DNA from 3 places in the Pantoea sp. y20 genome. Region 1 is predicted to be linked to each of the others. Evidence: predicted binding sites of a transcription regulator. Region 1 holds the regulator's gene; each other region holds the start of a gene.
The links. Region 1 encodes PurR, which represses purine synthesis genes. Its sites were predicted from a motif close to CANGCAAACGTTTGCNTG; they were not measured.

Region 1 (3,279 bases):
ACAGGCAAAACCGCCGAGAAACAGACTCAGGCTGGCGCTGATGGTGCCGGGTGCGCTAGCAAAATCACGCTGCATATCGCCAAAGGCGGGCAAATACATATCCGTGGCAAGAAAGCCGAGCATGCTGAGCACGGCGAGATAAGGCATAAATGCTTTAGACGACAACATGTTGATTCTCTTTTGGGCAGGGTGAACGCCGGGGAGTGTAAAAGGATGCGGCGCGCTTTGTGAAACGCTAATATTTGCATGGTGCTGTTAAAATTTTTGAAGGCAAATTTATGTGGTCAGAATATGCGCTTGAAGTGGTGGATGCAGTAGCGCGCACCGGCAGTTTTAGCGCGGCAGCGCAGGAACTGCATCGCGTGCCCTCTGCCGTCAGTTATACTGTGCGCCAGCTGGAAACCTGGCTGGCGGTGCCGCTGTTTGAGCGCCAGCATCGGGAAGTGGTGATGACAGCGGCGGGCGAGCATTTTGTGCGGGAAGGCCGATCTGTTATCAAAAAAATGCTGGCCACTCGCCGACAGTGTCAGCAACTGGCAAATGGCTGGCGCGGCGAGTTGAGCATCGCGGTTGACTGCATTGTAAAACCGCAGCGCACGCGACAGTTAGTGAAGGACTTCTATCGCCATTTTCCCGATATGGAGCTGATTATCAGCTACGAAGTGTTCAACGGCGTGTGGGATGCGTTGGCTGATGGTCGGGTGGATGTGGCGATTGGCGCAACCCAGGCCATTCCGGTGGGCGGACGTTTTGCCTTTCAGGATATGGGCGCGCTGAACTGGCGTTGTGTGGTGAGCCCTGATCATCCGCTGGTTAACAGCAAGGAGCTGGATGATGAAACCTTGCGGGCGTGGCCATCGCTGGTGCTGGAAGATACCTCGCGTGCGTTACCGCGCCGTATGACATGGACGCTGGATAATCAGCGGCGGTTGGTGGTGCCAGAGTGGGAAACCGGGATGGATTGTTTGCTGGCAGGATTGTGCGTCGGCATGGTGCCTGGCCATTTGGCGCGTCCACTGCTGGACAGCCAAAAACTGGTCGAGCTGGCGCTACCGCAGGCGTTTCCGGACAGTCCGTGCTGCGTCAGCTGGTCAGAACAGCGCGCGTCACCGGCGCTGGCGTGGTTACTGGCTTATCTCGGGGATGCGGAAACGCTGAACCACGAATGGCTCAGCGAAGTGTCGGCTTAGCGGCGGTAGTCGCGGAACGGACCGTACGCCACCGAACGGCGTTCAATCAGCGTTGGTTGGACTTCGATAGTTTGCGGATCTTCGCGCTTGCTGGTGATGCGATCCAGCAGCATCTCCAGCGCTTTTTCGCCTAGTTCAGCTTTCGGCTGGTGCACGGTGGTGAGCGCTGGTGTGAAATAGCGCGCGTTGCGCACGTTATCGTAGCCAATCACCGAGATATCCTGCGGTACGCGCAAACCCATCTCATCAGCAGCGCAAATCGCGCCCATCGCCATGATATCGCCACCGCAGAACACCGCGGTTGGACGCTGTTTCTGATTTAAGATCTGTTGCATCGCCAGATAGCCCGATTCAGGCTCAAAGTCGCCCTGAACCACCCACTCGGGACGCACCGTAATGCCCGCTTCGTTCATTGCCTGCAGGAAGCCAGCATGACGTCCACCGCCGGTGTTGCGCTCCATTTGGCCAGGAATGGCACCGATATCGCGATGGCCACGTTCAATCAGATAACGCCCGGCGAGATAGCCGCCCTGAAATGCATTGTCCTGCACGGTATCGGTGAAATCACCGCGTGATGCACCCCAATCCATCACCACCATGGGGATATTGCGGTTCTCTTCCAGCATCTGCAGCAAATCGTCTGGATATTCCGAACACATCACCAGCAGACCATCGACGCGCTTTTGCGCCATCATCGACAGGTAAGCGCGCTGCTTTTGCAGATCGTTGTGCGCATTGCCGAGAATCAGCGTATAGCCGCGTTCGAAGCAGCGATTCTCCACCGCTTCGATAATTTCAGCGAAGTAGGGCGCTTCGCTGGAGGTCGCCAGCAGACCCAAGGTTTTAGTGTGATTGACTTTGAGACTACGCGCCACGGCACTCGGCGAGTAGTGTAATTCTTTGATCGCTTCCCATACGGCGTTACGCGTCTCTTCCGCAACGAAACGCGTTTTGTTGATGACATGCGAAACCGTGGTGGTTGAGACACCCGCGCGTTTTGCGACATCTTTAATTGTTGCCATGAAAATGGTGCTCCTGGGCTTATCGCAACTTACTGATAAGTATATTGTTAAACGTTTGCGTCTGCTAATGCTTTTACAGCCCAAAAAAGCGGGCAAAACGGCATGTTCAAGCAGGCAAAATCACTTCATCACGCTGTAATTACAGCCTGCGCAAAATCTGTTGCGCAACGAAAGGCGGCGATTCTAGCAAGCTGGCGCGGATAACACGAGATTTTTGCCTATTGCTATGCGAAAATCGTCTTAACCCTAATAATTGTGCGACTAAGGAGTTGTGATGAATACCGACCTGAAGCTGGCGCTAATGACCACTGTTGGCGCACTGTTGATGATTATCGCTTTCAGCTTTACCGCGATCATGCACTAACAAAAAAGCCGGAGCTGACAACAGCATCCGGCTTTTTTATTTCTGTTGCGCAACAACTAGCGAATGGTTTTTGGCGTCATCATACGACGCGCGCCCACATAGTGTTTCTGCCAGTAATCCTCACCCAATGCGCTAATCTGAATATCTTTGCCGGTACGCGGCGACTGAATGAATTTGCCATTGCCAAGATAAACGCCGACATGGTCGGCGGTACCGCGATTGTTGATGCGGAAGAACACCAGATCGCCTTTCTCCAGCATTTCACGCTTAATCGGTGCCGCATCACGCAGGTGATACATCTCATTGGCGGTGCGTGGCAGTTTGAATTTCACCAGATCTTTATAGGCGTACCATACCAGGCCGCTGCAATCGAAACCAGTGTGTGGCGAAGCGCCGCCCCACTGATAAGGTTTGCCGAGTTGACCCATTAATTTGGTCATCGCCGTTTCACGCGCTTTTTGATAACGCTGACGGTGCGCTTTACTCATTTTGATGCCGGTCAGCGCTAACGCTTCATCATCGACGGCGATCTCGGGCGTTTTCTTCGCTAAACGTTGATGACCGTATTTCTTAGCAGAGAGTTTCAGCGGGGATTTTTTGCTGGTGGTTTTGTGCAGCGCGATGTCTGTTTTGCTCTGTTTTTTGAGCTTGAATTTTTGAACAGCGGTCAGACGCGATTTTTTGGTGGTGGTTTTTACCGGAC
Region 2 (3,279 bases), 1.4 Mb from region 1:
GTTGTGGGACGAAAGCAATCATCTGCGCGCCAGCTCCTGGCCGGGCCTGCATGCGCCATTGCAGCTGAAAAAAGGCTGGACCGATTTGAAAGTCGGAGACTGTGGCGACGACTGCGAATGGCGTGTCTATACGCGACCCGGCGAGCTGGGCAGTGAAATTGGCAACATTCAGGTACTACACAATATCGGCTACATGAAAAGTATCATGGTCAAGCGAGCGCTCTCCGCCATCATTCCGCTGGTGCTGATGATGCCGCTCTCACTGATTGTGATATGGCTGGTGGTGCGTGCTATTACGCGCGATTTACGCGTGGCGTCGCGCCATATCGCCGCGCAGGAAACCCTGCATCCGCATAGCGTTTCACCTGATGGTTTACCGGATGAAGTGCTGCCGCTGGTGGCAGCTTACAACGCCTTGCTGGATAGACTGCGCGCGGCCTGGTCATCACAGCGCCAGTTCCTTGAAGATGCGGCGCATGAGCTGCGCACGCCGGTCACCGCCGTGACTTTGCAGCTGGAGAATCTGCGGCAACATATCCAACCCGGTGAAGCCAGCCGCCAGTTTGACCAGCTGGAAGCGGGCGTGACGCGCACGCGCCATCTGGTGACGCAGCTGCTGAATATCTCGCGTCAGGAAGATCAATCGGTGGTCGCCACAGTGGAAAGCATCGAACTGGACGACCTGCTGAAAGAGAGCATTGAGCAGCTGATGGTGGTGGCGGATAAGCGCGGCATCGATATCGGCTTCAACGGCACCACACACTATCGCCTGCACGCCAGCCGCTCCGATCTGCGCAGCCTGTTCGATAACCTGATTGGCAATGCGATGCTGCATACGCCGGAAGGCAGTTTGGTCGATGTGCTGCTGCATCGCGTCGGCAATCACACCGTGGTGGATATCGTCGATAACGGTCCCGGCATGGCGGAATCCTTTATCGAGCGCGCCTTTGACCGCTTCACCCGTTCGCCGGATGTGCAGGCGCAAGGCAGCGGACTGGGCTTGTCGATTGTGCGCAGCGTAGCGCAGAAACATCAGATGCAGGTTGCGCTATCGAACCGCCACGATCCGCAGGGCCAGATTGCCGGCCTGCAGGTACGCGTGACATTGCCATAAACTTCACCGTGCCGTAGCGGCGCAATGTATTGCGCAAAGTTGCTGTGGGCACGGTGCGACATCAAAACAACGCGATAAATCGCGCCGCTACATCCTTTCCCTACATCAATAACTTTCCCTGCTGAACGCGACACGTAAACGGTTGCGGGGTTCCGTTCGCTACACGGGGTTAATGTGATAGCGATCACATTTCCAGTGAATCAAACTGCAACACTTTTTGACAAACGTGACCAAAATCTATTTTCTATGCCTCTGTTACAGGCACATTACGCAAGCTTGAAAATCTGGCGATGCAGACCGGATACGACAACTCACTGCCCATCCCCTGGGATCAATTTCACCCGATCGCGGCGACGGCCCGGCGATCAAAAGCATGTGGTTAACAATAATGAAATATAAAGCGTTGATAGCAGGGGCCTTATTGGCCAGCAGCTGGACTGGTGCGGCACAAGCAGCAGACAGCGATCCGCAGTACGTTTCTGACTGGTGGCATCAGAGCGTGAACGTGGTGGGCAGTTACCACACCCGTTTTGGACCCCAGTTCAACAACGACGTGTACCTGGAATATGAAGCCTTTGCCAAAAAGGATTGGTTCGATTTCTATGGCTACCTCGATCTGACCAACTTCTTCGGCGTGGGCAACAGCAACGCTAACGGCGTGTTCGACCACGGTTCGCCGATGTTCATGGAAATTGAGCCACGTTTCTCCATCGATAAGCTGACCGGCACCGATCTCTCTTTTGGTCCGTTTAAAGAGTGGTACTTCGCCAACAACTACATCTATGACATGGGTCGCAACAGCGATAACCGTCAGAACACCTGGTACATGGGTCTTGGCACCGACATCGATACGCACAGCGATATCGGCCTGTCGCTGAACGTTTACGCTAAATACCAGTGGGAAAACTACGGTGCGGCGAACGAAAACAGCTGGGATGGTTATCGCTTTAAGGTGAAATACTTTGTGCCGATTACCGATCTGTGGGGCGGCAAGCTGAGCTATATCGGCTTCACCAACTTCGACTGGGGTTCAGATCTGCGTGATAAGTCCGATCGTTCACGCACCAGCAACTCGATTGCGTCCAGCCACATTCTGTCGCTGAACTACGATCACTGGCATGTTTCTACCGTGGCGCGTTATTTCCACAACGGCGGCCAGTGGGCTGACGGCCAGGAGCTAAACTTCGGTAACGGCCCGTTTGAAGTGAAATCAACCGGTTGGGGTTACTATTTGGTGGTGGGTTACAACTTCTAAGTTGTTGGTTTCCCTCACCCCGGCCCTCTCCCGCAAGCGGGCGAGGGAGTAAATAGGCTCGATCTGTTCCCTCTCCCACCTGTGGGAGAGGGTTAGGGTGAGGGCCAGCGCGCACCCTCTACTCAAATCTGCGGCTTATACGCATTCACCATCCACGGCACGCCGAACTTATCGGTCAACATACCAAAGCCATTGGCCCAAAACGTCGGTGCCCAGCTTTTCGTCACCTCACCGCCCACTGACAACGCATCAAACCAACGCTTGCCCTGCGCCTCATCCGGCGTGGATAAACTCACGGCAAAACCGCCATACGCCGCCTGCGGTGCGCCGTCACTCATCATCAATTCACCCTGCCCGATACGCAGATGGGCATGCATGATCTGCTCCGGCGAAAAGCTCACGCCCGAGATACAACCTTCATCCTCCACCGGCGTTTCATCCGGCATATCGCCATAGGTCATCTTGAACAGCAGCTCGCCGTCGGTGGCGTCGAGGTAGAAGGCAATCGCCTCTTCGCAGCGACCGCTGTAAAACACATACGGGGTAACTTGCATGGTCTGTTCTCCATAAAGGGAATGTCCACAGCAAGTGTAGTGCGCATTATTTAATCGGTTGCGAGCCGGGCCGCACTCTTACCTTTGCTGACAGTAGCGCCGGAACAGCTGCGCCATGTAGGCACTCATCGGCGTCAACGCGGTGTCTTTGCGCTGAATAAGATAGAAAGTGGCTTTCGGTAAAGGTTCGTCGAGAACGAGAGAAATCAGCTGGCCGCCGTGTGTAGGATCTTCAATCACGTCGCGCGAAATAATGCTGACGAAATCGCTCTGCGCCACCAGGCTGGTGCAGGCCATAAAGGTCTCGCAGGTGACGACGATTTTCGGCGCCATGCCGCGCTCGCCAAACAGATCGT
Region 3 (3,279 bases), 730 kb from region 1:
AGGTCGTAAACCGTGATACCACACACGTACATACCGATTTCACCGGCGTGGATAGGTTTAAATTCCTCTTTCTGTCGACTCAGGGTGTTATAGATCTTCAACATTGAATGGTTCCGTTAGTGACGTTTGCGGGATACGCCCTTGCAGCGTAGCCGGTTATTGTGCCGTATTTTTCTGACTTGTGCATCGCTCGGTTGCCAACTGCCGTCCGGTTACTGACGCGTTATTGGAAATTGTGATATAAGAAGCGTCTACAAAAATGCCCCGCCGCCTTACAGGCGTGGCAGTTGATACTGACGACAACCTTGACAGGAAGAAAATAATGGTCACTTTCCAGACGAACCATGGCGATATCGTAATCAAAACTTTCGATGACAAAGCGCCGGCTACCGTGAAGAACTTCCTGGAATACTGCGCGGAAGGTTTTTACGATAACACTATCTTCCATCGCGTAATCAACGGTTTCATGATTCAGGGCGGCGGTTTTGAGCCTGGCATGAAGCAGAAAGATACCAAAGCAGACATCCGCAACGAAGCGAACAACGGCCTGAAAAACACCAAAGGCACCCTGGCGATGGCGCGTACTCAGGCGCCACACTCTGCAACGGCCCAGTTCTTCATCAACGTGGCAGACAACGACTTCCTGAACTTCCGTGACGAAAGCCTGCAAGGCTGGGGTTACTGCGTGTTTGCTGAAGTGGTTGAAGGCATGGACGTGGTTGAGAAAATCAAAGCGGTGAAAACCGGCCGCAGCGGCATGCATCAGGACGTTCCGGTTGAAGATGTTGTCATCCAGAAAGTGACTGTTAGCGAGTAATGTCGCGCACGCTGTTTATCGCAGATCTGCATCTGTGTCATGAAGAACCGGCAATTACTGCCGGTTTTCTGCATTTTTTGCAGGGTGAAGCGCGCACGTGCGATGCGCTTTATATCCTCGGCGATCTGTTTGAAGCCTGGATCGGCGACGACGATCCTAACCCGCTGCATCAGCAAATCGCTGCGGCGCTCAAGGCGCTGCCGGTGCCGAAGTTCTTTATTCACGGTAATCGCGACTTCCTGCTCGGCCAGCGTTTTGCGCGTGCCAGCGGCATGACGCTGCTGCCGGAAGAGAAGGTGCTCGATCGCTACGGACATCGTGTGTTGATCATGCACGGCGATACCTTGTGCACCGACGATGAAGGCTATCAGCGCTTCCGCGCCAAAGTGCATCAGCGCTGGTTGCAGCGTCTGTTCCTCACGTTGCCGCTGCGTCTGCGCATGCGCATTGCCGCGCGCATGCGCAATGGCAGCAAGCAGGCGAATCAGCATAAATCGGTCAGCATCATGGACGTCAATCAGTCCGCGGTGGAAGCCGCGATGACGCGTCAAGAGGTGCCGATTCTGATTCACGGCCACACGCATCGTCCCGCCATTCACGCCTTCCCGCTGCACGGCAAAAACGCCGAGCGCGCGGTGCTGGGTGCCTGGCATGAGAACGGATCGATGATTCAGCTTGATGCCAGCGGCGTCAGCCTGATCGAATTCCCCTTCTGAAATCCGGGCATCAATGCCCGTTTTCCGCCTACGCAACCGTTTTCCTTGCTGCCATCTCATGCTATTCTCTGTGCCCTTCTTCGCCTGCCCGCCCGGCCAGGTTCGTTTGCATATTCACAGGAGTTGACCGCATGTCATCCAACGCCGCCCCGGCCCGTATCGCCATTGTCATGGGTTCCAAAAGTGACTGGGCTACCATGCAGTTCGCCGAGGAAATTCTTAACAGCCTGGATGTTCCCTTCCACGTTGAAGTGGTCTCAGCTCACCGTACGCCCGACAAACTGTTCAGCTTCGCGGAAACCGCCGCCGACAACGGTTTTCAGGTGATCATCGCCGGTGCCGGCGGTGCTGCCCATTTGCCGGGCATGCTGGCCGCGAAAACGCTGGTGCCGGTGCTGGGCGTGCCCGTGCAAAGCGCGGCGCTGAGCGGCGTCGATAGCCTCTACTCCATCGTGCAGATGCCGCGCGGCATTCCGGTGGGTACGCTGGCAATTGGTAAAGCCGGTGCTGCCAACGCCGCCCTGCTGGCGGCACAGATTCTGGCGATCCACGACAGCGCGCTGTCAACGCGCATCGCCCACTGGCGTCAAACGCAAACTGATGAAGTGCTGAACAACCCGGATCCGCGGGAGGACGCATGAAGCCGGTTTGCGTATTAGGAAATGGTCAGTTAGGCCGCATGCTGCGCCAGGCCGGAGAACCGCTGGGCATCGCGGTCTATCCGGTGGGCTTAGATGCAGAACCTTCTGCGCTGCCGATCGCCGAAAGCGTGATCACCGCTGAGATCGAGCGCTGGCCGGAAACCGCGTTAACGCGCGAACTGGCGAGCCATCCGGCCTTTGTGAATCGCGATATTTTCCCGCGTCTGGCCGATCGCCTGACGCAAAAACAGCTGCTCGATCAGCTGAACCTCGCTACCGCGCCGTGGCAGCTGCTGGCCGATAAAGCCGAGTGGCCAAATGTGTTCAACTCGCTTGGCGAACTGGCGATTGTAAAGCGTCGTACCGGCGGCTATGACGGCCGTGGCCAATGGCGTTTGCGCGCCAATGAAACCGATGCGCTGCCGGATGAGTGCTACGGCGAATGCATCGTTGAGCAGGGCATTAATTTCAGCGGCGAAGTGTCGCTGGTCGGCGCGCGTGGACACGATGGCAGCACGGTATTTTATCCGCTGACGCACAACCTGCATCAGGACGGCATTCTGCGTACCAGCGTGGCGTTCCCGCAGGCCGATGCCGCACAGCAACAGCAGGCGGAAGCGATGCTCAGCGCCATCATGCATGAGCTGAAGTATGTTGGTGTGATGGCGATGGAGTGTTTCATTACGCCAGAAGGTTTGCTGATCAACGAGTTAGCACCGCGCGTGCACAATAGCGGCCACTGGACGCAGAATGGCGCGTCAATCAGCCAGTTCGAGCTGCATCTGCGTGCGGTTTTGGGCCTGGCGCTGCCAAAGCCGGTGGTATTTGCGCCGTCGGTGATGGTGAATCTGATTGGTACTGAGATGAATCTGGCGTGGCTGCAGCAGCCGCTGGTGCATCTGCATTGGTATGACAAAGAGGTGCGTGAAGGCCGCAAGGTTGGGCATCTTAATCTCACCGATAGCGATCACGCGCGTCTGGCGTCAGCCTTGAATGCGCTGGTGCCGCTGCTGCCGGAAGCGTATGCAAGCGGGATTGCGTGGGCGGTTGAGAAGCTGTAGTTCAGCTGTTTTTCCCTCACCCTAGCCCTCTCCCACTGGGAGAG

Region 2: a site for PurR is predicted at 1,246-1,263, ahead of ACYAC5_RS02000 (nucleoside-specific channel-forming protein Tsx). Genes of this name have one in related genera too.
Region 3: a site for PurR is predicted at 1,563-1,580, ahead of purE (5-(carboxyamino)imidazole ribonucleotide mutase). Genes of this name have one in related genera too.

The regions. Positions count from the first base shown of each region.
Region 1 is NZ_CM142816.1:1,885,730-1,889,008, forward strand. Features, by position in the region: gene punC (purine nucleoside transporter PunC) at 1-168, opposite strand, end outside; gene punR (DNA-binding transcriptional activator PunR) at 279-1,190, shown strand; gene purR (HTH-type transcriptional repressor PurR) at 1,187-2,212, opposite strand; gene cydH (cytochrome bd-I oxidase subunit CydH) at 2,487-2,576, shown strand; gene ACYAC5_RS08905 (C40 family peptidase) at 2,633-3,279, opposite strand, start outside.
Region 2 is NZ_CM142816.1:448,393-451,671, reverse strand. Features, by position in the region: gene ACYAC5_RS02005 (sensor histidine kinase) at 1-1,114, shown strand, start outside; gene ACYAC5_RS02000 (nucleoside-specific channel-forming protein Tsx) at 1,503-2,369, shown strand; gene yjdN (VOC family metalloprotein YjdN) at 2,492-2,923, opposite strand; gene ACYAC5_RS01990 (LysR family transcriptional regulator) at 3,002-3,279, opposite strand, start outside.
Region 3 is NZ_CM142816.1:1,154,070-1,157,348, reverse strand. Features, by position in the region: gene cysS (cysteine--tRNA ligase) at 1-104, opposite strand, end outside; gene ppiB (peptidylprolyl isomerase B) at 323-817, shown strand; gene ACYAC5_RS05280 (UDP-2,3-diacylglucosamine diphosphatase) at 817-1,533, shown strand; gene purE (5-(carboxyamino)imidazole ribonucleotide mutase) at 1,665-2,174, shown strand; gene purK (5-(carboxyamino)imidazole ribonucleotide synthase) at 2,171-3,235, shown strand.